One region of the Enterococcus sp. LJL128 genome, then DNA from elsewhere that is predicted to be linked to it. Evidence: predicted binding sites of a transcription regulator. Region 1 holds the regulator's gene; each other region holds the start of a gene.
The links. Region 1 encodes NrdR, which represses ribonucleotide reductase genes. Its sites were predicted from a motif close to ACACNATATATNGTGT; they were not measured.
Positions count from the first base shown of each region.

Region 2: the regulator NrdR is predicted to act here: its motif matches at 4,170-4,185, upstream of nrdD (anaerobic ribonucleoside-triphosphate reductase).
Region 3: the regulator NrdR is predicted to act here: its motif matches at 2,722-2,737, upstream of nrdH (glutaredoxin-like protein NrdH).

Region 1 covers NZ_JBXPBP010000003.1:76,756-86,836, forward strand. The annotation lists gene mutM (DNA-formamidopyrimidine glycosylase) at 1-697, shown strand, start outside; gene coaE (dephospho-CoA kinase) at 699-1,295, shown strand; gene nrdR (transcriptional regulator NrdR) at 1,524-2,009, shown strand; gene AC1Z3K_RS05595 (replication initiation and membrane attachment family protein) at 2,022-3,434, shown strand; gene dnaI (primosomal protein DnaI) at 3,434-4,363, shown strand; gene AC1Z3K_RS05605 (hypothetical protein) at 4,493-4,966, shown strand; gene clpB (ATP-dependent chaperone ClpB) at 5,486-8,098, shown strand; gene AC1Z3K_RS05615 (TMEM175 family protein) at 8,258-9,178, shown strand; gene AC1Z3K_RS05620 (hypothetical protein) at 9,277-9,723, opposite strand; gene AC1Z3K_RS05625 (MATE family efflux transporter) at 9,784-10,081, opposite strand, start outside.
Region 2 covers NZ_JBXPBP010000002.1:814-10,894, forward strand. The annotation lists gene AC1Z3K_RS02825 (IS110 family RNA-guided transposase) at 1-766, opposite strand, end outside; gene nrdG (anaerobic ribonucleoside-triphosphate reductase activating protein) at 1,001-1,606, opposite strand; gene nrdD (anaerobic ribonucleoside-triphosphate reductase) at 1,919-4,108, opposite strand; gene AC1Z3K_RS02840 (ABC transporter ATP-binding protein) at 4,687-5,454, shown strand; gene AC1Z3K_RS02845 (ABC transporter permease) at 5,441-7,486, shown strand; gene AC1Z3K_RS02850 (M42 family metallopeptidase) at 7,642-8,724, shown strand; gene AC1Z3K_RS02855 (DUF975 family protein) at 8,738-9,523, shown strand; gene AC1Z3K_RS02860 (MBL fold metallo-hydrolase) at 9,611-10,081, shown strand, end outside.
Region 3 covers NZ_JBXPBP010000015.1:42,098-52,178, forward strand. The annotation lists gene feoB (ferrous iron transport protein B) at 1-1,797, opposite strand, end outside; gene AC1Z3K_RS15055 (FeoA family protein) at 1,801-2,268, opposite strand; gene nrdH (glutaredoxin-like protein NrdH) at 2,968-3,192, shown strand; gene nrdI (class Ib ribonucleoside-diphosphate reductase assembly flavoprotein NrdI) at 3,195-3,572, shown strand; gene nrdE (class 1b ribonucleoside-diphosphate reductase subunit alpha) at 3,553-5,712, shown strand; gene nrdF (class 1b ribonucleoside-diphosphate reductase subunit beta) at 5,895-6,857, shown strand; gene AC1Z3K_RS15080 (HAD family hydrolase) at 6,916-7,578, opposite strand; gene AC1Z3K_RS15085 (HAD family hydrolase) at 8,039-8,707, opposite strand; gene AC1Z3K_RS15090 (AI-2E family transporter) at 9,034-10,081, opposite strand, start outside.

The DNA.
Region 1 (10,081 bases):
CCAAACCATCAAAGCAGTTGAACGCCGGGGGAAGTTTCTAATCTTTAAACTAACTGATTTTGATATGATTTCCCACTTAAGAATGGAAGGGAAATACGAATTTCATGAATCAGCGGCTGATACTCTCATCAAGCATACCCATGTTCGCTTTTTGTTTACGGATGGCTCCGAACTACGGTATCTGGACGTTAGAAAATTTGGCAGGATGGTTCTTGTTGATAAAGAGCAGGCAAGTCAATACAAAGGGATACTGGCTTTAGGTCCGGAGCCTTTGCCGGAAGTGTTTCATTTGAAGGACTTTCGTAGGGGGCTAAAAAAGCATCATAAAGCAATAAAACCGTTATTGTTAGATCAGAAGCTAGTGACGGGCTTGGGAAACATCTATGTAGATGAAGCACTATGGGAAGCAAAGATTCACCCTGAGCAACCGGCAGACAGTCTTAAAAATAAGGAGACAGAAGCACTGTACGCTGCAATTATTGATGTTTTGGCAAGGGCTGTTGAAGCTGGGGGGACAACGATTCGAAGCTATTTAAATGCCTTAGGCGAGGCTGGGAAATTTCAGATATCTCTTCATGCATATGGGCAAACTGGAGAGCCTTGTCTACGCTGCGGCACTCCGATTCAAAAAATCAAAGTTGCTCAACGCGGTACTCATTTTTGTCCCACATGCCAAAAGCTGAAAGGAATGAAGTAGCATGAGCTTAATTTTGGGTCTGACCGGCGGAATCGCAACAGGTAAAACGACCGCCGTGAAAGTGTTTAAAAGAAATGGTTTCCCTGTTGTGGATTCTGATCAGATTGCCCGGCAGGTTGTTGAGCCTGAAACCCCAGGACTTAAAGCAGTGACAGCCGTTTTTGGCGAAGAAATATTAAACGAAGACGGCACGTTGAACCGCAAAAAGCTGGGGCGTTTGATTTTTTCAAATGATAAAAAACGAGCGTTGCTGGATGATACCCTAGCCCCCTTTTTACAAGAGCAGATTAGTCAAGCGATTAAAGCTGCTGCTGAGACAAGTCAACTGGTGATTGCGGATATTCCTTTGCTTTATGAGAAGAACTATGAAGATTCAGTGGATAGGATTGCAGTTGTTTATATCCCTGAACAACTACAGGTTACGCGATTAGCAGCGAGAGATGCTATCTCAGAAGTAGAAGCATGCCAGCGCATGAACAGCCAACTGCCTATTGAGGAAAAGAAAAAGAGAGCGGATATCGTTTTTGACAATCAGGGAACCGTTGAAAAATTGGAAAGACAGATTCTGAATTGGCTAAAAGATGAGCGGCTAATTTAAAAGATGACTAAAGAGAGATTGAGGGAGCTGCTAAACTGTAGTTCTCTTATTTATTTGTTTGAATTAAATAGGCGTAAAGCTTGTTTTTTATTTAATAATTGTAGTTTCAAACAACATAGCGGTGCAGTATCATGTTAAAATGTTGGTACGCGATGAAGGGTTTTTATTCTCACCACATTTCGTGTTATAATATAACTACTAACTTAAATGAAAATTGAGGTGATCACTATGCGTTGTCCTAGATGCCATCATAATAATTCTCGGGTAATTGACAGTCGTCAGGCTGATGACGGGAGAGCTATCCGTAGACGAAGAGAATGTGAAAACTGTCATAACCGATTTACAACGTTTGAACGAATTGAAGCTGCTCCGTTACTTGTTATTAAGAAAAACGGTGATCGTGAAGAATTCAATAGAGATAAAATTTTAAGAGGACTTATCCGTTCAGCGGAAAAGCGTCCTGTTGCGATGGAACAAATGGTAAAAATTGTTGATAATGTTGAGAATAGAGTGCGTGAACTAGGTGAAAATGAAGTTTCAACTACATTAATTGGTGAGTTCGTAATGGAGGATCTGGTTATGCTGGATGAGATTGCCTATATTCGCTTTGCTAGTGTTTATCGTCAGTTTAAAGATATGAGTGTCTTTTTGAAGGAGCTCCAGGAAATTGTTGATAAAGCACAATCAGAAAAAAATGATACGGAGAATGAATAAGGAGGTCTTTCCGTGAAAAATAACAGGAAAGAAATCCAACCGAAAGATATCTTTAGTGTGCTGGTTAGTCAGCCGTTGTCGGATCAGGAAAAAGAAATCCTACTATTTTTATACCAGCCGATTGTTGGAGCCAATGCATTTAGCTTGTATTTGACACTTTTGGGAGAAGTTTCTGCTGCTGGATTAAGTGAAATAAGTTTTCACCGGGAGCTGATTATGCAGCTGGATCTTGGCAGCAGGCAGCTGGAAGAAGCTCGAGCGAAGCTGGAAGGAATCGGCTTACTCGATACATTTGTGAAAACAGATAGTGAGCTGGGAATCACCTATGTATATCGGTTAAATCATCCTGAGAGTATAGAACGTTTTTTTAAAGATGAAATTTTGACCTTAACCTTACTTAATCGGGTAGGGAAAAAGAAATTTGAACAGTTGTTTGAACGCTTTCAGCCAAAGTATACAGCTTTAGCGGGTTATGAAAACATTTCTTCCACTTATAGAGAGGTATACTCTTTTAAGGAAGAACAGCTAGTTTCAGAACATAAGCTGCTTCACGCTTTAAAGCAATCCTTTGAAGATCCTGTATCGGGTCGGCCGTTGACTGCGGTGAACCAGCAGCAGTTTGACTGGGCATTTTTTGTCAGTCAGGTGGAGCGTTTTGGAATAAAAATTCCGCAGAATTCTCAGCAAGTTAAAGAAGCAGTCTATACATTGAATAGCTTGTATGGTCCTGATGAGCTGGAACTCGCTGAATTTGCTAAAGAAACATTTGACTACCATACGAGTGAAATTGACACCAAAGCATTGAAAGCAGCAGTTCATAAGCACTATGAGGAGCAGCGTAAACAAGCTGAACCTCAGGTGCGAAGAAATGAGCAGGCCGCTTTAACAGAAGAGGAGCAACGGACGTATCGGTTTAACTCACTAAAAAAAGATGGCTTTTCAGATGACGATATACGGACGATTATTGATAGTGAAACCATTCCGCCGTTAAAATATCTAGCTGCAGTAAAAGAGCAGCTGGGCGGTTTTGAAATTGCACAGGAAAAATATATCATTGAATATCTGATTAAGAGATCGGGCTTGCCTAATAGCGTGATTAATATTTTAATTTCTTATGTGTTAATCATTCAAAAACAAGCCACGCTAAAAGCGGAGTATGTTTATACAATTGCTAACGACTGGGCAAAAAAAGAAATTTTTTCTCCGGAAAAAGCAATGGAGTATTTAAAAAATAAGCAAACTGAAAATCAGAATAAACGAAAAAAACGCGAATATACTAGCGGCTACCGGCAAAATCCTGTCCGAAAGGAAGAACTGCCTGATTGGATAGATAATCCTGTTCCAGAGGAAAAGTTATCTAAAGAAGCACAGGAAAAACTAGATAGAGAAATGGAAGAATTCTTAAGGAGAAGAGGTGAACGATAGTGGAAGATGTAGGAAAAGAAATGTCAAAAATCATCCGGCAAAGACAACTGAATGAACGATTCAATGAGCTGGTTCACTCGGTGATGGAAGATCCGGATGTCAAACAATTTATTAGTGACCATCGGGATCAGCTAACAGATGAGGACATTCAAAAAAGCTATTCGAAGCTCTATGAGTTTGTTCAGGAAAAGAAGAAGTTTCAATTGAACGATCCCAATATGATAGCTCCGGGCTATGAGCCAAAATTAACTCTGAACTTCCATTACATCGATGTCACATATATCCCAACAGAATTGCTTTTGGCCAAGCAGAAGGAAGAGGAAGTCCGCAGACGGGTTAGTGCAATGACCATGCCGAAGGATATACGGAATGCGACGTTTGCAAAATTTGACCGGTCATCAAGCGGACGCTTTGAAGCCCTAAGCGAAGCAACAAAATTTATTGATGCCTATGTCAATAATCCTAAGGAATTTCATCGGGGATTGTATCTGCAAGGGACATTTGGTGTGGGAAAATCATATCTTTTGGGAGCTATTGCTAATGATTTAGCGAAAGATGGTTTTTTAACAACAATCATTCATTTTCCTACATTTACGGTAGAGATGAAGCAGGCAATCGCAAAGGATTTGGTGGGTGAAAAACTGAACGCAGTTAAGAAAGCCCCAATTCTGATGATTGATGATATCGGTGCAGAATCGATGACCAGCTGGATTAGAGATGATGTTCTAAGTGTAATACTTCAATACCGTATGCAGGAACAGCTAGTTACCTTCTTTTCTTCAAACCTTGACATGAAAGGGCTGGAAAGCCATCTTACAATTTCTCAAAGAGGTGAGCAAGAACCGCTGAAGGCGAAGCGGCTGATGGAGCGGATACGTTATTTGGCAAAAGAAATTACGCTGAGCGGACAAGACCGAAGAAACGGTTAACTCAGCTGACAGAACAAACGGCAGACTGTATAAACTCATTTATTTTCTCAAAATTTTACCAATGAGGATGTATAGTCTGTTTGCTTACTTTCAAATAACATGTATGAGTATGTATGGAGGAATTTTTGGATGAAAAAAATAAAATTGATTGCATGTATAGTGGGTACCGTATTACTTTTAGCTGCGTGTGGTACTGGCAGTGATAAATCAAAAGAAAGCAGTGAGGCTAACATGTCTGATCACTCAACAAATGATAAGACTGCAGAGCAATCTGATGAAACAAGCGCATCATCAAATATACAAGGAACACAATCTGTTTTTACAGGAGTGCTGACCACGGGTGCTGCTGAAACAGACGGTACTGTCCGTATTACCTTAACATCTGTTGAAGCAGTAGAAGACCCTGAAACGATTTTACCAATGATGGAATCAGATGGCGTTATTTTAAATGCTGGAGAAAATCAGCTGGCAGAAGGACTGACTTTGAATGAACTGCAGGAAGGGGATAAAATCCGTTTCACCTTAACAGGACTGCCAATTATGACTATGTCGATTCCACCGCAAATTCCGGGGAACTCGATTAAACAAATCGAAAAAGTATAGTGCATGTTTGGAACGAGCTCTTACAGCTTGAGAAACTAGCAGATGCTAAGATGCCTTTCAGGGGATTTAGGTAATAAGAAAAATGCTTTTCAAATAACAGGAAATACAAATGCTTTTCATTCGAGGCTGTTAGATTTCTGTTTCAACCTTCATTGGAATATTTTTTGAAATAAAGAATGGATGAAATACACCTCCTAAGTTAGACCAGAAAATCTAACTTAGGGGGTTTTTAGTGTCTAAATGGGGGCGGCTGATTAACTTGGGTTATTGTAGTATGTAGTTCGTTCTAAGGTCTGATTTTTTTATGTAAAAACTCTGGTAAGATTCTAGTGGAAGTGACTAACTAAAGAGTATGAAAAAAAGTCAGTAAAAAGCACTGTTTTTAGTTTGACCTTTACTGACCAATTAGCTATAATTTAACTATAAGCATTCGTTATCTTTGTCTTTTAGTTATGGGAGATTCATAATAGAAGCGAGGATATATAAATAGATTATTACTGTTATAGGAGGAAAGAATTAATGAAAATAGAAAAAATGACTACGACATTGCAAGAAGCCGTTGCTGAAGCTCAACAAATTGCGGTAACACGTCGTCACCAGGAAATAGATATTGCTCACTTATGGAAAATCTTATTGCAGCCAAACCATTTTGGACGTAACTTTTATACAGATGCAGGACTGGATGTTGCTGGATTTGAGCATGAAGTTGATCGAGCTTTGGATGAGTATCCAGTTGTTCAAGGCGGTAATGTCCAGTATGGGCAAACAATGAGCCAAAATTTATTCAGTCTTTTAAATGAAGCAGATCAACTGCGGATTAGCTTTCAAGATGAGTTTTTATCAACTGAAATTGTGGTGCTTGCATTGATGAAGCTAAAAAATTATCGGTTGACTAAATACTTGGTAAGTCAAGGAATTACAGAAAAGGAATTGAGAAAAAATATCGAAGATATGCGGGGTGGAGATCGAGTGACCTCTCAAAGTCAGGAAGAACAATACAAAGCGCTGGAAAAATATGGGGTTGATTTAGTTCAACAGGTGAAAAGCGGAAAGCAGGACCCTATCATCGGACGAGATGAAGAAATTCGGGACGTTATTCGAATTCTTTCGAGAAAAACAAAAAATAATCCAGTGTTAATCGGTGAACCGGGTGTTGGTAAGACAGCGATTATCGAAGGATTAGCTCAGCGGATTGTACGCAAGGATGTACCGGAAAATCTAAAGGATAAAACAATTTTTTCTTTAGATATGGGTGCCTTAATTGCTGGGGCAAAATTCCGTGGAGAATTTGAAGAACGGCTAAAGGCAGTGCTAAAAGAAGTCAATAAAAGCGATGGTCGAATTATCCTTTTCATTGATGAAATTCATAATATAGTAGGTGCTGGTAAAACAGAAGGCAGCATGGACGCCGGCAATCTGTTGAAACCAATGCTAGCTCGGGGTGAGCTACATCTGATTGGTGCAACCACACTAGATGAATACCGTCAGTACATGGAAAAGGATAAAGCATTGGAACGTCGTTTCCAGAAAGTATTGGTAAAAGAACCTACTGTTGAAGACACTATCAGTATTCTACGGGGGCTGAAGGAACGATTTGAAATCCACCATAGCGTAAATATTCATGATAACGCACTTGTTGCAGCTGCAACTTTGTCTGACCGCTATATCACTGACCGTTTTCTGCCGGACAAAGCCATTGATTTAGTTGATGAAGCGAGTGCGACGATTCGCGTTGAAATGAACTCAATGCCTACCGAACTGGATCAGGTAACACGCCGTCTGATGCAGCTGGAAATTGAAGAGGCAGCTTTAAAGAAGGAATCAGATGATGCCAGCAGAAAGCGTCTAACACATCTTCAAGAAGAACTGGCTGAACTGAGAGAAGAAGCGAACAATATGAAGCTGCAATGGGAAACAGAAAAAGATGAAGTAAATGCGGTTAGTAATAAAAGAGCTGAAATTGACAAAGCAAAGCATGAGTTGGAGGATGCAGAAAATAATTATGATTTAGAACGTGCTGCAGTTCTACGTCATGGGACAATTCCAGAGCTTGAAAAAGAATTGAAAGACTTGGAAGCAAAAAATCTAGATAATCATGTAAAAATGGTGCAGGAATCAGTTACTGAAAATGAAATTGCCCAAGTTGTCGGACGATTGACTGGCATCCCGGTAACCAAGCTGGTTGAAGGGGAACGGGAAAAACTGATGAAGCTGAATGAAACTCTTCATAAACGGGTAATCGGGCAGCATGAAGCAGTTGATGCTGTGAGCGACGCGGTGATTCGCTCAAGAGCAGGTCTACAGGATCCTAATCGTCCATTAGGTTCGTTCCTGTTTCTAGGACCGACTGGTGTGGGTAAGACAGAACTTGCCAAAGCATTGGCAGAAAATCTGTTTGATTCTGAAGATCATATGGTACGGATTGATATGAGTGAATATATGGAGAAACATAGTGTTTCTCGTCTAGTAGGTGCTCCTCCAGGATATGTAGGCTATGAAGAAGGGGGACAACTGACTGAATCAGTCCGCAGAAACCCTTACACCATTGTATTACTGGATGAAATAGAAAAGGCTCATCCAGATGTGTTTAATATCTTGCTTCAGGCTTTAGATGACGGGCGTTTAACTGATTCTAAAGGTCGAGTAGTAGACTTTAAAAATACTGTAATGATTATGACCAGCAATATAGGCTCACAGCTGCTGCTGGAAGGAGTGACTGCAGAAGGCGAAATCCCGGAAGCGGTTGAAGAACAGGTCAGAGGGATTTTGAGAGGTCATTTCAAACCAGAATTTCTCAATAGAATTGATGATACGATTCTGTTTACTCCACTAAGCTTAGCAGATGTGAAGGGCATTATTACCAAACTGACGGCGCAGCTGTCTGCTCGTTTAGAGCATCAGGAAATAGAATTAGTTATTTCTGAAGATGCTAAGGACTGGATTGCTCAGCAGGCGTATGACCCAGCGTATGGCGCTAGACCGCTGAAGCGTTTCTTAACAAAAGAAGTGGAAACACCGTTGGCAAAAGAAATTGTATCTGGTCGTGTGCTTCCTAAAACAAGAGTAACTATTACGCTGCTGGATGGTCAATTGGTATTTGAAAATGAACAACTGGAAGCCGTTCAAGCGTAAGAACTAACAAACAATCTATAAATAACTGGTTAAACAGCAGATAATTTGATTTATCCACTGGTTTAGGTCTATAGTAAATAAGAGCTGACAGGGGCTGCGTCGCAGCCCCTGTTGTTTTGATTTACTAATTAGATTGGACCTGAAATGAGGAGAAAAATGATGGAAAAGATGAAAGAACGCATTGTTGCATTTGGTGATGCAATCATAGCAATTATTATTACGATTATTGTATTAGAGCTGCCAATAAAGCTTTCTTCAAGTGGTGAATTAGATTTTTATATTCTTTTTCGTTCCATTGGAATTTATTTTATTAGTTTTTGTTTTGTAGGAGATCTTTGGTATCAGGGAGCACAAAAGTTTTCTAAAACTGGAAAAATAAAAAATAAAGATTTTGTTGTATATATGTTCTTTTTATTCGCGTTATCTTTGATACCAACGTTTACCAGATTACTGATTGAAGACACCAATCAGCAAGTTGTTTTTTTATACGGTGTTTTAAGCTTTTTCGTGACACTGTTATGGTCTATTTTGCTTCATTCTTTGGGGGAACAAATCGAGGAAAAGGACCGCCTGCCGAAATATTTTCGCCAAAGAGAGGACAAGCGTCAATTGATGATGCTGGCTTTCCGCTTGATTATTCTAATTTTTGCCTACTTCTTTCCAAAGTTCGGTTTGGTCACGTATCTAGTATTGCCAATCCTTGGATTTTTACAGAATATTGTTGATCGTGAGGAAGATACCTATGTGTCGCAGATGAATACCGAACAAAAAAATTATTATGTTCAAGATTTAAGAAGAGAAAAGGGAGGCAACGTTCGACAATATATGAATTTGCTCCGTTCTTCTCTAAATGATGGTTCCCAAGAGAGTGAAAAGAAGCAGCAGTGGTGGCTGAATTTTAATCAGCAATGGAAAAAATCATTAAATGATCAGATTGAAGAAGCAGAAAAAAATCTAAGAAAAGCATCCAGTGAACCTGAGCGCCGCCAATATGAACGAGAACAACAGCGTTTACTGATGGAGAAACAAAAGATAGAAAAAATTATGGAAAGAACGAGTGAACGATTAAAAAGACAATAACAAAGAGGTCTAACTGAACGAGTAATGCTCAGTTAGACCTCCTTGTTTAAACGAACGAGTAAAATATACACATTAGTATATATAAGTAATCGTGCTACTTAGCTTATTTCTGATAGGTATTGTGCCGCTTCATCCAATGTCAGTCTGCGAATTTGAGTGTCCGGAAAAACCTGATAAATTGCCTGTTGGTAAACTGGAGAGTATGAAGTACTTTTTTTCGATTTATTTTTTATCAAATAGCTTTCCAAAGCGGCTTTTGTTGGGAAAATTTTATAGGATAATCTTCCACTGACATCTGCTAGCTGATAGATGCCACAGTTTGTTTTTTCACTAACGTCAGCAGTTCGTAAGTAGAGTAATGCCGTTTCCTGTTTTTGGAAAGGAAAATGCCAACGCTGAAGGTGTCTGCGAGGATCTTTTTCAATGCAGATGCAGCGGCCGCACGTTCCACAAATATATTGTGTATGGGTTTCTAGACATTCTTTGGCTCCACGAATAGGGGTAATCCTATTGTTTGAGCTATAGCACTCTTTGCATATACTCATTATTTGTTCTCCTTTACATGACATTTATTCAACAGCAATTCTTGTTTCAACGGCCCAAAGTTAATCAAGTAAAGTACCGTCATAATCCATAGAAGAAAGTTCTTCAGAAGGTTTCAAATTACGCAGTGTGACGTAACAGGCAATGGCTAAAGGGATAGCAGCCAGCAGCCATGCCAGCGGGTTGGCTAAAGTGATGCCGAAAAAGCCAAATTGTTTGGATAGGATAAAAGCAGTGATAAAACGACTGACTAACTCCATAATACCTGAGACAGTGGGGATGACACTTTTACCAAGTCCTTGTAGCGTAAAGCGACAGATAAACAGGATAGCAAGGAGCCAGTAGCTCAACCCGTTAGCC
Region 2 (10,081 bases), on a different contig from region 1:
TTATTTGTTCCTTTTGTTCTAATAGGTCTTGAAGAAGTTTGGCATAGTAAGCGACTTTCTGACAATGGATACTGTCCGCTTCTACGGCAGGATAAGAGTTGGTCGCATAGTCTAAAATCTGGTCGGCTTTCTGCCAAGCCCTGTTTTCGGAGATTCGTTTTCTGGTCGTTTTCATTAAACGGTTCTTGATTTTCGTTCGACTGGAAGCGAGAACGAACACCGGATGAGGAAACAGTTCAATCAACGATAGAGCGTAAGGTGTGATACGACTAGAAAAAAACAGCTCCAGTTCAGGGAATGTCGATTGAAGTCCGTTGTGAAGATCCATACGAACTTGGCTGATTTTTCCTTCTATCTCTTGATAAAAGCGTGAAAGATCACGTAGTTTAAGATAAGGCACCTGCTGGTGCTGTTTTACTTCTCGTTGATTTTTTTGGTGTGTTTGAGCGAGTTTGTGTGCATCGATTTTATCGGTTTTCCAGCTACGTAGGGAACCTTCCTCCATCTGTTTTTTTGCTTCCAAAGGATTCAAGAGGCAGTAGGACAACTGATTGTCCTGACAGAATTTTTCTAAAGGACGAGAGTAGACACCCGTCGCTTCAAAAACAATTTCGGGTGTTTCGGACAGCGCATTGATTTCTTGAAGCAACTGTTGGAAACCAACTTGATTATGTTGGATTTTCCCTTCCGATAAACAACGAGTCCCATGATAGAGCACTTTGTAGCTTTCTCCTTTTGATACATCAAGAGCTAGAATAACTGTCATTGTTTTCTTCTCCTTTTCTTTTTTATTGAAAGACCTTCACTGATTCCTTCCGATTCTACTTTCCTTTACACGGACTCGAAGTCCCAACATACTTAAACCTGATTCTAAAAGGATAGTGAAGGAGCTCGGTTTATATTTCGGACTCGTGGTCCTTGAGGTTTTGTTCGAGCTTCCTTTCACCCTCACTATACGCTATAAATAGAAAATAGTGGGTAAGATATTCCGTCGAATACCTTACCCACTAATCTTAGTATGTTTAATTTGTTCATAAGCGGTTTCTGCATCGTGGCATTTATCCCAAATGACTGCTTTTCCAGCTGCCAGTGATTTTTTTACATCAATAATTCGCTGATTACTGCTGCCTCTAAACTGTAAATTTAGGTTTCTTTTGCTAAGTTCAAAGCGGCCGTCTACCAAAATATCTATCTTGCCAAGCAGCTCCAGCTTATCAGGGGTTTCAAGAAGCAGTTCTTCAAAAGTATAGCCGCTCCATGACCAAATATCCTTTTTAATCCCAAACTCCTGATGGATTCGGTTGACAACCTTTAAGCAGACCTCTGTATTTAGAAAGGGTTCGCCGCCAAGCAGGGTTATCCCTTGAACATAATCATGAGAAAGATCTTCAATGATTTTTTCTTCTAACTCAGCTGTGAAAGGCTGTCCATACTTGAAATTTTGAACAGCTTTATTAAAACAGCCCTCGCAGGCAAAAAGACAACCGCTGACGTATAAGCTGTTGCGGACACCTTCGCCGTCTACAAAGTTAAATGCTTTATAGTCTGCAATGTAATTCTGACTGTAGTCCTCAGCACGCCATTCTTTTGGAGCTGGATTGTTCATAACAATCATCCTTTCAATAAGGCTTCTTAAGTCGCGGCATACGGCTTGAAGCGGGAAGTTATCTACAAGACTGCTGTACCAAAGCAAGTAAAGCAGAAGGGAGAAGAAGCATTTTACTTAAAAAATAGAAACGCAGCTTTAGGATTGACGGTTCTCATGATACAGCACTTTATTGTAGTCAACGAAGCGTGGGATACATGGAAATATCATTTTTTCATATTTAAGGGGCTATAGCATCGTCAAATTGACGAATGTCACAACCCCTTTAAACCTATCAGTCTGTTTGTTAATTAAAAACTAGAAGTAAAGCTGCTATTTCATATGTTTGACACGGGAAGAAATTTCTTTGTGACGTCCGTGAACCATTGGACGTGCTTGGGGATTGCCAAGGTAGCCGCAGGTTCTTTTTACAACATCACATGATTTTGGATCATGGTTGCCGCATTGCGGACATTCGAATCCGCGCTCCGTTGGCTGGAAGTCGCCTTCATAGTCACATTCGTAGCAATGATCGATTGGTGTGTTTGTACCAAGATAGCCGACACGGTCATATGCGTAGTCCCAAACAGCCTCCAAAGCTTTTGGATTTTGCTGAAGAACAGGGTATTCACAATAATGGATAAAGCCGCCGGAGCAATATTTTGGATAGTCTTTTTCAAAATCCAGCTTCTCGAACGGTGTTGGATTTTTCCGTACATCATAGTGGAAGCTATTTGTATAGTATTCCTTATCTGTAATGTTATCTACAAGTCCGAATTTTTCTGTATCCAGGCGGCAGAAACGGTCTGTCAGGCTCTCGCTTGGCGTAGAGTAGACACTAAAGTGGTAACCGTAATCATTCCCCCATTGATCAGCAGAAGCCTTCAAACGTTTCACTACATCTAATGTCAGGTCCTTTGCTTCAGGATTGGACTCCCACTCGCCCCCGAAAAAGGCAGAAGCTACTTCATAGAGTCCGATATAACCTAAAGAAACAGTCGCCCGTTTATTTTTAAATAATTCGTTGACGGACTCTTTTCTTGAAAGACGTTTGCCGAAGGCACCATACATATAAAGAATAGGTGCATTGGCTGGAGTCGCTTCTTTACAACGCTCTACGCGATAAACAAGAGCATCCTTCATAATTTCCAGACGTTCTTCAAGAAGCGTCCAGAATTTTTCGAGATTGCCGTTTGCTTCTAAAGCAATTCTAGGCAGGTTCAACGTCACAACGCCTAAGTTCATGCGGCCAACGTTAATTTCTTCACCATTTTCATCTTTCCACCCTTGAAGGAAAGAACGGCAGCCCATTGGCACTTTGAAGCTTCCTGTTAATTCCACCAGCTTGTCATAGCTCAGAACATCTGGATACATCCGCTTTGTAGCACATTCTAAAGCTAACTGCTTAATATCGTAGTTTGGATCTTCTGCATTTAAATTAGTGCCGCGCTTTAACGTGAAAATCAGTTTAGGAAAAATTGCTGTTCGTTTTTCACTGCCTAAGCCGTTGATTCTAATTTGTAGAATTGCCCGTTGAATCTCACGCTCAAACCAGTTTAGTCCTAGGCCAAACCCTAAAGAAGTGAAAGGTGTTTGGCCGTTAGACGTGAATAAAGTATTAATTTCATATTCAAGACTCTGCATCGCATCATAGATATCTTTTCTTGTTTTTTCTTTTGCGAACTCTTCTTGTTTTGCCTCGCCGTCAATCCATTTTTTTGCATCAGCTAGATGTTTAAAGTAATTCAGTTCAGCAAAAGGCGCCAGTAATTCATCCACACGATCGGCAGAACAGCCTCCATATTGACTAGAGGCAACGTTGGCGATAATTTGTGAAATTTGTGCAGTAGCAGTTTGGATTGATTTTGGTGATTCTACTTCAGCGTTTCCAATTTTGAAGCCGTTGTTCAGCATGCCTTTGAAGTCAATTAGACAGCAGTTGGTCATTGGCGTATATGGATGATAATCCAAATCGTGGTAATGAATATCGCCTTTTTGATGGGCATTTGCTACGTGCGGCGGCAGCATTTTTAAGCCAATCGACTTGCCGACAATCCCAGCAGTTAAATCACGCTGAGTATTAAAGACATCACTATCCTTATTCGCATTCTCATTAACAACTGCCTGATCTTTATTTAATAATTTACCGATTGTAAAGTTGATATCGGTTGACTTGGTACGTTCGAAATCACGACGGGTACGGTAATTGATGTATTCCTCTGCCAGTTCGTATTCATTTCTTTCCAGTAAGATATGTTCAACGATATTTTGAATTTCATAAATTTTTACATCCGAAACAAACCGTTCTGAAATCTCCTGATCAACACGTTCAACAATTTCCTGGATACGCTCATGTGCAAGAGGGGTTAAAGGACCATTGATTTTTTGTTCAGCCTTGATCAAAGCATCATATATTTTTTGATCGTCAAATTCGACAAGGCGTCCGTCTCTTTTGATTATTTTCATCTTGTTCAGTGATGAAGCAGTAGTACTCAATGGTGATTCTTCTCTTATTTCCATCATAAATTTCCAGCTCCTCGATGACTTATTCCTCATATATCATAAAACAAATTTTCTTTTCTTTCAACAATATATAGTGTTTATTTTTAAAAAGAACAGGGGTGAACGCCTATATGTTGTGTTTGGAGGTTTTGAAAATTCTGTGAAAGCAAGTACAGCGATGCTTTGAGAAGGTTAGCTGAAATAAAAAAAAATTCTGAGAAAACATGAAACGATATTTTGAAGATTTACGGCAAAAGGAGAAGAAGGAACCATCCGTATGAAATATATGTGAAAGAGTAAACAGTATCTCTGGATTCCACAAAAAAATATGACGAAATATGGTTATCTATACCAAGAATCAGGATAAATTATTTATTTTGGTTAGTTTGCTTCTATTTATGAAATAAAGGGTATTGGATTTAGTTGGTATCGGTTTATGTGTACTTCTTTAGAGACTCCGACACAACCAGGTAGAATAATCGGTAGAACAAACCAAACTAAGAAATTTGATTTTCTACGATACAAATACAACGTAAAAATGTTCAGTTGCTGAAAATATTGGTAAAATGACAGTAATACATAAGATGGGCGGAAGAACAATGGAAAAAATTATTGAGATTCAGCATGTAAGTAAATCGTATGGCTATTTGCTGAATAAGGTTAAGGTTCTCGATGACCTTTCTTTTTCTGTAAATAAAGGAGAGTTTGTTGGGATTATGGGCCCCAGCGGTGCGGGAAAATCTACGTTGTTAAATGTTATTTCCACAGTCGATACACCCTCATCAGGACTGGTAAAGATTAGTGGAAAAAATATTTTGGAAATGAGAAGCGGCCAGCTGAGTGACTTTCGCAGGAGAAAAATTGGTTTCATTTTCCAAGATTTTAATCTAGTGGAGTCATTAAATGTCAAAGACAATATTTTGCTCCCGCTGGCAATTGACCATATACCAGTACATACGATGGAGGAACGGCTGCAGCATGTGGCTGAAATTTTAAATATAGAAAAAATACTTACAGCCTATCCGGCAGCTGTTTCAATTGGTCAGAAGCAGCGGGTGGCAGCTGCTAGAGCCTTAATTGTCAATCCTATGTTGATTTTTGCAGATGAGCCAACGGGTTCACTTGATTCTAAAGCTGCTGCAGAGCTGCTGCAATATATGTCGGAAATGAATCGGCAGGATCATGCAACGATTGTTATGGTAACTCATGATCCGTACACAGCAAGTTATTGCAATCGAGTGCTGTTTATTAAAGATGGTTCTTTTTTCTCTGAAGTTGTTCGTCAAGGATCCCGGGAACAGTTTTTTAATCAGGTAATCGATATGCAGGCTACGATTGGAGGTGGGAATCGTCTTGATCATTTCTAAACTGGCATGGAAAAGTGTACGCTCTCAATACTATCACTATGCGGTATATCTAATCGGAATGATTTTTGCGGTGACGATTTATTATAGCTTCCGAGCGATTGCTTATGATCAGATTCTTCTTAATAGTGTGGGTAGTGAAATACGTCTCAAAAATACGATGGAATGGGGCGGGTTTCTAATTATCATTATGATAATCAGCTTTATGTTGACTGTTAACCAGTTCTTTTTTTCCAGAAGAGTAAAGGAGATTGGCATTTATCAGCTGATTGGCATGAGAAAAAGACAAATTGCCGGGGTCTTCTTCTCAGAAATATCTATTTTAGGCATCACCGCATTGGTGATTGGATTGCTTTTAGGAGTTATTTTTTCCAAACTGTTCTCAATGATTCTGATAAAGGTAATGTTTTTAACTATTGAAAGCAGTATTCGCTTATCCTTTCCAGCAATGCTTGAAACAATAAGCGCATTTATTTTTATCCTGCTGCTGATTTCTATTCACAGCTGGTTTTTGCTTTATTCTTATCAGCTGACTAGTTTCTTTAAACGGGATGAGAAAGCGGCAGTAACGATAGAGCAGCTTACTAAGAAACAGCTGTTCTTGGGCTGTGTAGGCGTAGGTCTTATTTTGGCAGGCTATATTCTCTCTTTTCATGTTTTGTCTTTAGCTGCAGATGATTTTAACCCAGTGATACTATTGAGTTTGCCTTTTTTGTTAATCGCTCTTTGTTCTGCAGGAACCTATTTATTTTTCAAATATACGATTCATATTTTAATTTGGCTTTTTAGTCGAGGGAAGCAGCGCTATTACCGGGGGTTAACCATGCTGGTTGCCGGAAGTACTCGCCTGCATTTATTCAAGGGCAGCAATACATTAACTACAATTACAATTTTTATCGCCTGTTCGTTAGGAATTATCGGTGGCTCAGCTTCGTTTTATACATTAGGAATAGAAGGAGTAACGCGTACAAATCCAACAGACTTTCTGGTCAGCAGTGAACTTTATGGTACTATTCAAAAAAATATAGAGCAGAAAACAAGTATTACGCAGTCCGTCCCGTTAAAGTTTAAAGTTATCGGCGGTCAGTATCGGCAAACGATTAAAAATCAGGAAACAACTACTCTGACAGAGCCAATCAATTTATTAGGGGTGTCAAATTATCGGGAGTATCAAAAAATTAATCCTTATCTGAAACCGATTGTTTTGAAGAAAAAGGATAGTGCGGTGATGATTGATGATATGCAAAATGGCTTTCGCGAGCTTATTACATATGATCCCGTTGTGAAGCTGACAGATGGACTAATGCTGGAAACAGAGGGAAGTGTACCGGATTATCTGGGAAATGCAATGCTCCGGTATAACCAGCGGACCATGATTGTGTCAGATGAGCTGTTTAATCAAGTAAAGACTGCCGCGGCTTATGAGCTGACAGCATTTAATATTAAAAAGAATAACGACAGCCAGCTGACAGATGCTGCGCTGAAGGGCATCAACAAGGAATGGCAGGGACCAATCTATTATGAACTGAATAATGACGCAGGAAGCGTGAAAGGCTATGTTTCCACGGTATCTAAAAAAAATTCGGAGGACTCAGAAGAACATGAGGTATGGCGCTTAAATTATACTAGCCGGCTGCCCAATCTGGAGCATACTAGAAAAGAACTGGGGATTTTTCTGTATATTATTCTATTTGCAGGAATCTTAGCGCTGGTTATTTCAGGGAGTGTACTGATGGTTCGGCAGTTTTCAGAAGCAGAGCGGGAAAAAACGACATACCAGCTGCTAGAGCGTTTAGGAATTTCCCGCAGACAAATCCAGCGGCTGGTTTATCAGCAAAATATTATTATTTTCTTTTTGCCGATGCTTTTGGGGATTTTTCATGCCTTTTTTGCTGTTCGTCTGTTCAATCAGGTAGTACCAAGTTCAGGCTACCAGCTGGCATATCTTTCTTGTGGACTGCTTATACTAATCTATGTTATTTATTATATGATAACTGCAAAAATTTATTATTGGATTGTCAGCAAGGGGGATTAGAAAAAAGGGGGTAAGTCAAAAGCAGGACTTTTAAAGAATCTATTTTTTCGAGACTGTAAAGTAAGGATGTGTCCTACTCTGTGCTTTTTCTATTTTTAATCCTGCGATGAGTGTTATAATATTTTAGAAATGATTTTTGAGAGGAGCTAAGGCAATTGGAAAAACATGATGAGAAATTATTGATTGAGCTTGTAACTGCAAAAGGGGTTCCTGGAAATGAAGGAGAGGTACGGGCAATCTTCAAAAAATATGCAGAGCCTTTCGCAGATAAAATAATGTATGATGGTCTAGGCAGCATTATTGCTAAACGCTCAGGTGATAAAGAAGGTCCTAAAATCTTTTTCTCCGGGCATATGGATGAAGTTGGGTTTATGGTTACTCAAATTACGGAAAAAGGTTTTATCAAATTTCAAACACTCGGCGGCTGGTGGGGACAGGTTATGCTGGCTCAGCAGGTGCAGATAACTACTGGAGCAGGAGATGTTATCCACGGTGTAATCGGTTCAAAACCGCCTCATGTGCTAACACCTGAGGTTCGTAATAAACCCTATGAGTTGTCCGATATGTTCATCGATATTGGAGCTTCAAGTGAAGAGATGGTAAAAGAGTGGGGAATTAAGCCTGGTGATATGATTACACCATATATTGAGTACAGACGAATGAATGATACAAAATTCCTATTGGCTAAGGCTTGGGATAACCGTATTGGAACTGCTGTTTCTCTGAAAGTACTGGAAAATTTAGCACAGGAGGGTCACCCAAATATTCTTTATGCAGCTAGCGATGTTCAGGAAGAGGTAGGCTTGAGAGGGGCTCAGACAAGTACTTATCTAGTTGATCCAGATATTGCGTTTGCTTTAGATACTGGAACCGCTGGGGATACACCGGGAATGACTGAAAAGGAAGCTGATTCAAAATTAGGCGAAGGTCCGCAGATTCTGATTTATGATGCTTCGATGATTCCTCATAAAAAACTAAAGGATTTTGTTATACAGGTTGCTGAAGAAAATAATATTCCCTTCCAGTATACAGTTATTGCAGGGGGCGGAACAGATGCTGGAAGAATGCATTTAACCAGAAACGGTGTCCCTTCTCTGGCAATCACAGTACCTGTGCGCTATCTGCACTCCCATACATCAATTATTCATGAGGACGATTACTTGAATACGGTTAAGCTAGTAACAGAGGTTGTTAAACGTTTGGATCAAGAAACAGTTCTTAAAATCAAAGAATTTTAAAGGAGCATAAACAATGAATAATCAGGTAACAAATGCAGAGCATAGAGAACGTGCTCGAAAAGCGCTGTCCGGCAAGTGGGGAACAATGGCTCTGCTTATCTTTTGCGGTTTTTTAGTTCGGATGATAATCAGCACCTTAGTAGGCAGTGTCTTTCCTATGGAAAGCGGCAGCAATGGTGAGAATTTAGTCAGCTTTCTGCTGAACAACCTGCTGTTTTTTGCATTTACCTATGGAACATATAATGCTGCACTGCAGGTAATCAGAGGACGGTCCGTGGATATCTCGCTACTGACATCTATTTTCCGTAAAGAGCTTTATCTGCCAATGTTAATTATTAATTTTATTCAATATTTGGTACAGCTGCTTGTCAATTTAATTACGCTGTTGCCGGTACTCTTGACTGCTGGTTTGACTATGTATCTTGGCTTGATGTTCAATACAGTTTCAGTTGCACAGTTTCAAAATGAGATGGCATCAGATGGGCTTCTTGCAGTTGTCATGTTATTGTTCTCTCTAGCTCTGTTATTAGTTGGAATTTTCATCAGTGGTGTTTTCCAGTTTGCAGTTTGGATTAAGCTGGATCAGCCAAATCTTGGTGTAGGGGATATTTTACGAGACGCCTTTGGGTTGATGAAAGGACGTTTCAAGCAGTATTTCTTCCTGCAGCTGTCTTTTGTCGGTTGGTATATTCTGGGCGCTATGGCTTTAGGTATAGGACTATTTTGGGTTATTCCTTATCATGATGTAGCTGTAGCGAGCTTTTATGATAGTGCCCAGCGGGAAAAATCACCGTTTTAATAAACAGTCTGTAAAATAAGGCTGCTGAATAATAACTAAACATTAACTAGACCCTATACACAATTTATCTGATTGGAGGAACTGGAAATGAAAATCACTGTTCTTGGCTGTCTAGGCGCCTATCCATATGAAGGACAAGGAACGAGTTCGTATCTATTGGAATCAAACGGCTTTCATTTACTGCTGGATGCTGGCAGTACAACACTTGTGAATCTAGAGCAACACCTTGATCCGTTAACATTGGATGGAGTTATATTGTCCCACTATCACCATGACCATATCGCTGATTTAGGTGTTCTGCAGTATTATCGGCAGTTGTATCCTAGTTTGACGCCGGTTCCTGTTTTGCCGATTTACGGTCATACGGAGGATGCTGTTCATTTTTCTGCATTGGGTTTAGATGGAGTGTCGCAGGGCATTCCTTATTTTGAAGCAGAAGAGCTGAAAGTTGGACCATTTCGCATTACGTTTATGAAAACAATCCATCCAGTTCCCTGTTATGCTATGCGGTTTGTAGAAGAAAAAACGGGTAAAGTATTGGTATATACTGGAGATTCA
Region 3 (10,081 bases), on a different contig from region 1:
CTCAGATACTTCTTCTACATGTCCAAATAAAATCCCAAAAGTTCCAATCACATTTTCCTTCGCCACTAGTCCAGTGATTGTCGCTACCGCCCCTTGCCAGTTACCCCAGCCTAATGGCGCAAAAATTGGTGCAATTAGACGACCGGCTGCTGCTAGAATGCTTTGGTCGCCTTCAGCTTCCTGAAGAGTGAAGGTATAGGTGGAAGTAAACCAAATAATGATACTAGAGACAAAAATAATGGTTCCCGCTTTCTTAGCAAATGCTTTACTTCTATCATATGAATAGCGGATAACATTTTTCAGCTGGGGTAAATGGTAGGCCGGCAGCTCCATAATAAAGGGAGCTGGATCACCAGCAAAGATTTTGGTTTTCTTTAAGCCAATCCCCGAAAGAATAATCGCTCCAATACCTAAAAAGTAAGCTGACGGAGATACCCAGCTGCTGTTTGGAAAAAATGCGCCGGCAATCAATGCAATGATTGGCAGCTTAGCTGAGCAGGGCATAAAGGTTGTGACCATGATGGTCATATGACGGTCTTTTTCATTTTCAATGGTCCGGCTAGCCATCACACCCGGGACGCCGCAGCCAGTAGCAATCAGCATGGGAATAAACGATTTTCCTGATAAGCCAAATTTTCTGAACATTCGATCCATCACAAAAGCAATTCTTGCCATATAACCGCAATCCTCAAGAAAGCCCAGGCATAAGAACAGCACAGCTAATTGAGGTAAAAACCCTAAGACTGCTCCCACACCAGCAAGGATTCCATCCAATATCAGACTCTGCATCCAGCCAGCAACCTGCCAGTTATCCAGCCACGACTGAACAGTATTAGGAATAATCGAACCGAAAAGCTCTTCATTGACCCAGTCAGTACCTAGAGTACCTATGGTCTGAATTGCCAGATAGTAGACAAGCCACATAACTAGTGCAAATATTGGCAGGGCTAACCAGCGGTTAGTCACAATTTGATCAATTTTATCGCTTAATTTTAGTTTCAGTTCATCTTCCTCAATTACACACAAAGCAGTAAGACGAGCAATGAAATCATACCGTTCATTAATCACAATCGTCTCACTATCATCATTAAAGATTTTTTCTGTTATTTTGATAATTTCTTCAATTTCTTTCTGCTGCTCACTATTTAGCCGCAGTGTTTTTTGTATCTGAGGATCTCTTTCAAAAAGTTTCACACTATAAAAGCGCGCCTGTTTTTTCGAAACCGTCGTACCTAAAACACCGGTGATTTCATTTAATGCAGCCTCTAGGCGTTTATCATATTGAGGATAATTTATTTCCTCAGCTGATTCAACTTGCTGCAGTGTTTTTTCCACAGCCTCATCCAAATTTCTTTTTTTGACCGCACTGATTCCAACGACTTTGGTTCCTAAACTGTACGCCAGCTTCTGAAAATTGATTTGTTTTCCACTTTTTTCAACAATATCCATCATATTTAGACAGACAACCACAGGAATACCTGTTTCGATTAGTTGTGTCGTCAGATATAGATTTCGTTCGAGATTCGTTGCATCTACTATATTAAGAATGGCTTCCGGTTGTTGTTCCAGCAGAAAATCTCTGGCGATTACTTCCTCCGGTGTATAAGGTGAGAGCGAGTAAATACCCGGCAAATCCTGAATCAGCACATTCTTTTTCTGTTTCCATTTTCCTTCTTTGCGCTCTACAGTCACTCCCGGCCAGTTTCCAACATATTGATTAGCACCCGTTAGTCCGTTGAAGGCTGTCGTTTTTCCACTATTCGGGTTTCCTGTTAATGCAATTTGGCACTCGTTCATTTCTTACCCCACTCTCTTTATTAAAACCAGCTCTGCTTCATTTTTTCTAAGCGTCAGTTCATAGCCTCTAAGATTGATTTCAATCGGATCTCCTAAAGGAGCTCTCTTTCTAACCAGTAATTCGACATTTCTAGTTATCCCCATGTCCATCAACCGCCTGCGAACTGCCCCCTGACCATGAACACTAATAACGGTTGCCGTCTCTCCAACCTCTAGCTGATCCAAAGACAACCAGCTCTCTTCTTCCAGAATTTCTTCATCTATTATAATTTGTTCTAATACTGATTTACTCAAGGCAATCCGACTATTATGAAGGAGGATAATGCCATTTCCATTAGAATAGCTAACCAATGCAATCTTACCGCCAACAATCAATCCCAGGTTATTTAAGTGTTTTTTTGTTTCGTCAGAGACAATGAGTTCTTTTACTATATATACCGTATTGATTTCAGCATCTACTAAAGTCAGCATCTAAGCTCCTCCTTTTTTTGTGAAAAAGTTTCAATTCCAGCTCCAATGAGATTGATAATCATTATCAATAAGAATACTCCTTCTATATATAGTTGTCAATATTACACCACTTAAAACCCTCAGAATATTAACGATAATAACCCATTTTTACATCTTTAAAAAATGAATTTTAATAGATTAACGTGCGTTTCCTTTTGCCTGCCTATTTACTATAGCGGCTCATTTAACGGAGCTGACATAACAGACTTATAAGATTAGAGGTTCGTGCATGACAATACAATGCTTAAGCTCAATCAATAAAAGAAACCGTTTATAACTACTATTTCGTTGTCTGTCCTAAGGAGAATATGAAATGTTCGTATATTGAATATTTTTATAAAGTTTATACACAAAAAGGAGCTTTTTAGCTAATCCTATTTTTCGTCTAAAAAATAGTGTCTCTAAAAAAACTGACCACTATATCTTGTATTTTAGACAGCAAATTTTTTTCAAAAATTTTTTATTTTCGTCAATTTATAAAGATAAAAAACCTCTTTTTCTCGGGAAAACTCTCATAGCGACTGGTTTTCATAAATCTTAAAAAAACACAAAACATAGTATCTAACAAAAAAACGACCACAATATGTAGTGCCTAAGTGTTGACTTTTTCCTAAAGAGATTTATACTAGTGAATGTAGATTAATCAAGGGGGCAAAAAAAATGAACGTAAAAATCTTTTCTAAAAATAATTGTATCCAATGCAACATGGCAAAACGCTTTTTAAATGAAAATAACATTACTTTTGAGGAAGTAAATATCGATAATCAGCCTGAGATGATTGACTGGTTAAAGGAACAAGGATATCAAAGCGTTCCAGTGATTACTTCTGATGCCACTACAGTTGTCGGGTTCCGTCCTGATCAATTGAAGCAATTGGCAAATTAATCATGAAAATAGTCTATTTTAGTGTGACCGGACAGACCAGACGCTTTATAAAAAAATTGGATTTGCCAGCTTATGAAATTGAGCCTGCGAATCCTTTTTTTGAGATAAACGAGCCGTTTGTTTTGATTGTTCCTACTTATGATATAGAAATTACTGAAGTTGTTAATGATTTTCTGGATTACAAATCCAATAAAGACTTTTTACAAGGCGTAGCCGGAGGCGGCAACCGTAACTTCGCTGAGCTTTTTATTTATACGGCAAAAGACATTGCCAGAGATTATCATGTACCGCTAGTTTTCTCCTTTGAATTCAGCGGAACAACCGAAGATGTCGAATCCTTTAAGAAAGTAGTGAGTGAGATTGAGTTTAAAAGAAATTAAAGATGTCAGCTATTTCAAGTTAAATAACGAAATCAATCGTCCTGTCAACGGACAAATTCCTTTAAATAAGGATGGCGAAGCCCTGAAGGCTTTTTTTAATGAAAATGTTTTACCTAATACTAAAAAATTTGCTAATGTATCAGAAAAAATCAGCTATTTAACTGAGAATGATTATATTGAAAAAGGATTCATCAAGAAATATTCTTTAGCATTTATTGAACGTTTGTATCAGTTTCTAGCAGAACAAAACTTCCAGTTTAAATCTTTTATGGCTGCTTACAAATTCTATTCTCAATATGCATTGAAGAATAATGCCGGGACAGAGTATCTGGAATCGTATGAAGACCGTGTTGCTTTTAATGCGTTGTATTTTGCTGATGGAAATGAAGAGCTGGCTCTAAGTCTTGCAGATGAAATGATTCATCAGCGCTACCAGCCTGCTACACCGTCATTCCTAAATGCCGGCAGACAACGTCGTGGCGAGCTGGTCTCTTGTTTCTTAATTCAAGTCACAGATGATATGAACAGCATTGGCCGTTCAATCAACTCTGCCCTACAGTTATCAAGAATTGGCGGCGGTGTTGGAATCACTCTTTCTAATTTAAGAGAGGGCGGTGCTCCAATCAAGGGCTACGAAGGCGCAGCCAGCGGTGTAGTACCTGTTATGAAGCTTTTCGAAGATAGCTTCAGTTATTCTAATCAGCTTGGTCAGCGGCAAGGTGCCGGCGTGGTTTACCTGAATGTTTTCCATCCTGACATTGAAATGTTCTTATCAACAAAAAAAGAAAATGCAGATGAAAAAGTTCGTGTAAAAACTCTTTCTCTAGGTGTATTAGTACCTGACAAATTCTATGAGCTAGCTCGTAAGAATGAAGAAATGTATCTTTTCAGCCCTTACAGTGTGGAGCGGGAATATGGTGTTCCTTTCTCTTATGTAGATATTACTGAGGAATATGATAATTTGGTAGCCAATCCGAATATCCGTAAAACAAAAATCAAAGCACGCGATTTGGAAAATGAAATTTCCAAGCTGCAGCAGGAATCAGGCTATCCTTATATTGTTAATATTGACACAGCAAATAAACAGAACCCGATTGATGGAAAAATCATTATGAGCAATCTTTGTTCTGAAATCCTACAGGTACAAACACCTTCTGTTATTAACGGCAAGCAGGAGTACGAGGTTATGGGAACTGATATCAGCTGTAACCTAGGCTCTACAAACATTGTTAATTTAATGGAAAGTCCCGATTTTGGAAAATCAGTACGTGCGATGACTCGTGCATTGACCTTTGTAACAGATTCATCTGATATTGATGTTGTTCCGACTATTCAAAACGGCAACAAGCTCAGCCACACAATCGGTTTAGGTGCAATGGGGCTCCATACCTTCTTTGCCAAAAACCACATGGAGTATGGTTCGGAAGAATCATTGGACTTTACAAATATCTATTTTATGCTCCTAAATTATTGGACGTTGGCTGAAAGCAATACAATCGCTAAAGAATATAATCAGTCCTTCCATAACTTTGAAAAATCAGCTTATGCTGACGGCACATATTTTGATAAATATATCAATGGTGATTTTACCCCTCAATTTGATAAAGTAAAAGAAATTTTTAAAGGAATTTTTATTCCATCAGCGGAAGATTGGGAACAACTGAAAAATGCTGTTATGCAGGATGGTTTGTATCACCAAAACCGATTGGCAGTCGCTCCAAACGGATCAATTTCTTATATCAATGATACAAGTGCCAGTATTCACCCGATTACTCGTATGATTGAGGAACGTCAGGAAAAGAAAATCGGAAAAATTTACTATCCTGCACCTCATCTTGCTAATGATACGATTCCTTATTACACCTCAGCGTATGACATGGATATGCGTAAAGTAATTGATGTTTATGCTACTGCTCAGCAGCATGTGGATCAAGGAATGAGTTTAACGCTCTTTATGCGTTCAGAAATTCCAGAAGGTCTGTATGAATGGAAAGAAACAACGAAACAGACAACCAGAGATTTAAATATTTTACGCCATTATGCTTTCCATAAAGGCATCAAATCAATTTATTACGTACGGACTTTCACTGAAGATTCTGAAGAAATTGGTAGTAATCAATGTGAAAGCTGTGTCATCTAGGACAACCTAATGATCTACAACCGGCTGCAAACTGGACAACCTTGGACTGCGAATCATCGGCATGCTTCCAGTAAGCACCATGGTCTAATAGAAAGTTATTAGAGAGAACGTGCTGATTAACGCTCCTCTTATCTTGCTTCAGCCGGTTTACTTTGATTATTTAGGCAGAAAGGAAGAAAACTATGGCGACTTATTATGAAGCGATTAATTGGAACGCAATTGAAGATATCATTGACAAATCAACCTGGGAGAAGCTGACTGAGCAATTTTGGCTGGATACCCGTATTCCTTTATCTAACGATTTAGATGACTGGCGTACACTTTCTGAGCTAGAAAAACAAACAGTAGGCTATGTCTTTGGCGGACTGACATTACTGGATACCGTTCAATCTGAAAGCGGTATGGACCAGCTTCGCAAAGATGTTCGGACTCCTCATGAGGAAGCTGTACTAAATAATATTCAGTTTATGGAATCTGTCCATGCAAAAAGTTATTCCTCTATCTTTAGTACTTTAAATACAAAAAAAGAAATTGACGATATCTTTGAATGGACAAATACTAATGTCTATTTGCAGAAAAAAGCAGAGCGCATCAATGAAATCTACAAAAATGGAACACCTTTAGAGAAAAAAATTGCCAGTGTTTTTCTAGAAACATTTTTATTCTACTCTGGTTTTTATACACCGCTATATTATCTTGGCAACAACAAACTGGCCAATGTTGCAGAAATTATCAAGTTGATTATCCGCGACGAGTCCGTTCATGGAACCTACATCGGTTATAAATTTCAGCTTGGCTTCAATGAATTAGCCGAAGATGAACAAGAAGCGATGAAGGCTTGGATGTACGACTTACTTTATGAATTATATGAAAATGAAGAACGTTATACAGAAGAATTGTATGATGATCTCGGCTGGACTGAAGAAGTAAAAACCTTCCTGCGTTATAATGCCAACAAGGCCTTAATGAACTTGGGGATGGACCCAATGTTTGGCGATACTGCCAACGATGTGAATCCAATTGTTATGAATGGTTTATCTACTGGAACTAGTAATCATGACTTCTTCTCCCAAGTAGGAAACGGCTACCTGCTGGGGCAAGTAGAAGCAATGAAAGACGATGACTATCTGATTGGCTTAGACTAATTAAAAAGCGTTTGGACATTTAATTATGTCTCAAACGCTTTTTTTGGTGATGCGTTGATTATTGTTCAGAAAACCACCTCTTTAAGTCCGACATTCTGAGGTTTGAAAAACTGGAAATAACCTGATCCGCCTGACTAAGGTCCTGTGCCGGGTACTCAGGATTCTTAAACCCTACGCAAAACATACCCGCCCGTTTTACTGCCAGACTGCCGTTTTTTGTATCTTCAAAGGCGAGGCAGTTTTCCGGCAAAACATCTATCTGTTTAGCCGCTTCCAAAAATACATCTGGCGCTGGTTTAGAGTTTTCCACCTCTTCTCCGCTGACTAAGGCATCAAAGCAAGGAAGTAAACCAAGCTCTTTCATATTATAGAGGATCTCCTTTTTAGGCGAGGAAGAGGCCACGGCCAGTTTTATATCCTGCTTTGCTAAATGACGAACCAATGATACTGCATCTCTAATTCCACGAATTCCATCTCTTTTTATCATCGTCGCTCGGCGACTATTCATTTCTTTGATGTAGGATTCAACTGAATCCGGCAGTCCAAGCTCCTCTTTCATTTTCTGCCACATAAATTCAAAAGTAGTTCCCATAAATTGATACTGATAGCTGATATCTTTCAAAAAGCCAGCATCTTTCAGCATTTCAGTTTTGGACTCTAAAAAAGTGTACTCAGAATCAACCAATACACCATCCATATCAAATATTATCCCTTTAATCATCCTGGTTCTCCCGTCATTCGTATTCTTTTTTATTTTCTATCGTATTATCTCATGATTTTTGATTAAATTAAACACTCGTTTACTTTGAAGAATCCGGAATAAAAACAAAAATGTCTCTATATCAATTTATGTTGGCGTAATAAAAACTAAATGAAAACTTGGAATTTGGAATAAAAAGCAGAAATCACTGTTTCTATTTCTTCTTTTATTTCGAAGAAGAACTGTCTATTTGTATGTCTATGAATACTCTAGCATTTTTACCAACAGACAAGCCTTTTTTTAATGGACTATGGTTTGAGATGATTTCCTTCACTTGGTATTCCTTCTTTACGTTTGGTTAATTAAAAAGTGCTGGTTGGATTTTCCTTAAGAGGTTTCCACCAGCACAGCGTATTACAAAGCTATAGAGCTTCGATGTATCGGTTAGAACAAGCTGATACATTCGAAAGATTGAAGAGCTTTATTTTTTATTATTAATAAAGGATCGATTTAAATCTTTTAGTTCGACCTCTGAAAAACTTGAAATTAGTTGATCAGCCTGGCTTAAATCTTGTGGAGGATAATTATCATTTTCTACTCCAACACAGAACATTCCGGCTTTTTTTACAGCGATACTTCCATTATGAGAATCTTCAAATGCCAAAGATTCTGCGGGAGCAATCTCGATTTGCTTAGCTGCTTCTAGAAAAACATCTGGGGCCGGTTTAGAACGATTAACCTCTTCACCGCTGACTAATGCATCAAAACAATCCCGAATACCTAATTCCTTCAGATTATGAATAATATCCTTCTTTGGAGAAGAAGAGGCAACTGCCAACCGTACATTTTCTTCTGCTAGACGATGAATAAATTCTACTACGCCTTCAATGGGCTTCAATCCATCTCTTTTAATAATTTCTTTTCTACGTGCAGTCATCTCTTTGATGTAATCTTCTACAGACCCGGGAAGCGATAAGTCTTCTTTAATCTTTTTCCACATAAATTCAGACGTAGTTCCCATAAATTGATAATGATAGCTGATACCAAGAGGGAAGCCTACATCCTTCAGCAACTCTGCTTTTGATTCTAAAAAGGTGTATTCTGAATCAACAATCACGCCATCCATATCAAATATTATTCCTTTAATCATAACAGTCTTCCTTCTTTCCATTTTTTGATGTCAGATAAATCCTACTTAATTGTTTATCCAATAAGCTTGCTTTAATAGAGATACTTAGCTTTCAGAGTAGCTATTATTGCCTTTCCCAGCGTTTCAGTATAGCTTCTCATTTATTTAGTAGGATTTATTTAACTGGAAAGTATTATCTCATCCTATTTTAATAATTCAAACAATATTGCTCATTTCCTGAAATTTTCTTAAATTATTTCAGAAAACGAGCAAATGTTTTGATTTTTAGTGAGTATAATAAAAAATACTTCCCGCATCACTTAAAACGGATGCAGAAAGTACCTCACTTAATTATTCAAATCAGTCTCTATTTTAGTTTCTTTTTTTAGAAGATAAATTTTGCGGATATTCAGCACTAATGTTTTAATTACTGCATAAACAGGTATACAAATCAGCATCCCGATAATTCCGCCAATACTTCCTGCAGCAATCAAAATTAAAATAATAGTCAATGGATGAATACTCAGCGATTTACCCATAAGAAGAGGCTTAATCAAATTACCATCAAGCTGCTGAATAATTAAAATAGCTAAAGCAACATATAAAGCCTGCCATGGTGAAACGAATACACCGACTAAAACTGCCGGAACAGCTCCGATAAAGGGTCCGACATAGGGAATGATATTCGTCACGCCGCAAAATACAGCTAGCAGCAATGTGTAAGGCTGATTCAATATCGTCATAGCTACAAAGCTCAGCACACCAATAATCAGCGCATCTAGAATCGTGCTGCTGATATATGCAGACAACGTTTGATTCATTTCCTGAACAGTTTCTCTTAGTTCTTTACGAATACTTTTAGGAAAGAAATGAGAGGCAGCATCTAAAAATTTATGGCCATCTTTAAACATAAAGAACAGGATAAATGGAACTGTGAATAAAAGAATGAAAAACTGCATCAGCACACTGACAATTTTCGATAAACTATTTGTCACGCCAACAATAGCAATATTAAGGATATTACTGACAGTAATGTTTGCTTGAGACAATTCTTCCTGAAGATTAAATCCCTTCAAAGCCTCCTGTTGACTTAATTCCACCAGCCATTTATTGATTTCCTCTGCATAAGCCGGAATAGACTGACTTAATTCTAAAAATTGATTAACAAGCTGTGGTACTACATTCATCACAATGAGAGCAATCAATATCATCAATACGATCAATGTTATAAAGAAACCTACCAGCCTTGGAATCTTCTTTTTCTCCATAAAAACAACAATCGGCTCAAACATATAATAGAAAAATCCCGCAATCAGCAGTGGTAAAAATAAAGCTGAAATCATCCCCAAAACTGGTGTAAAAATGTTTGGCATCCTCATTAAAAAGAAAATACCG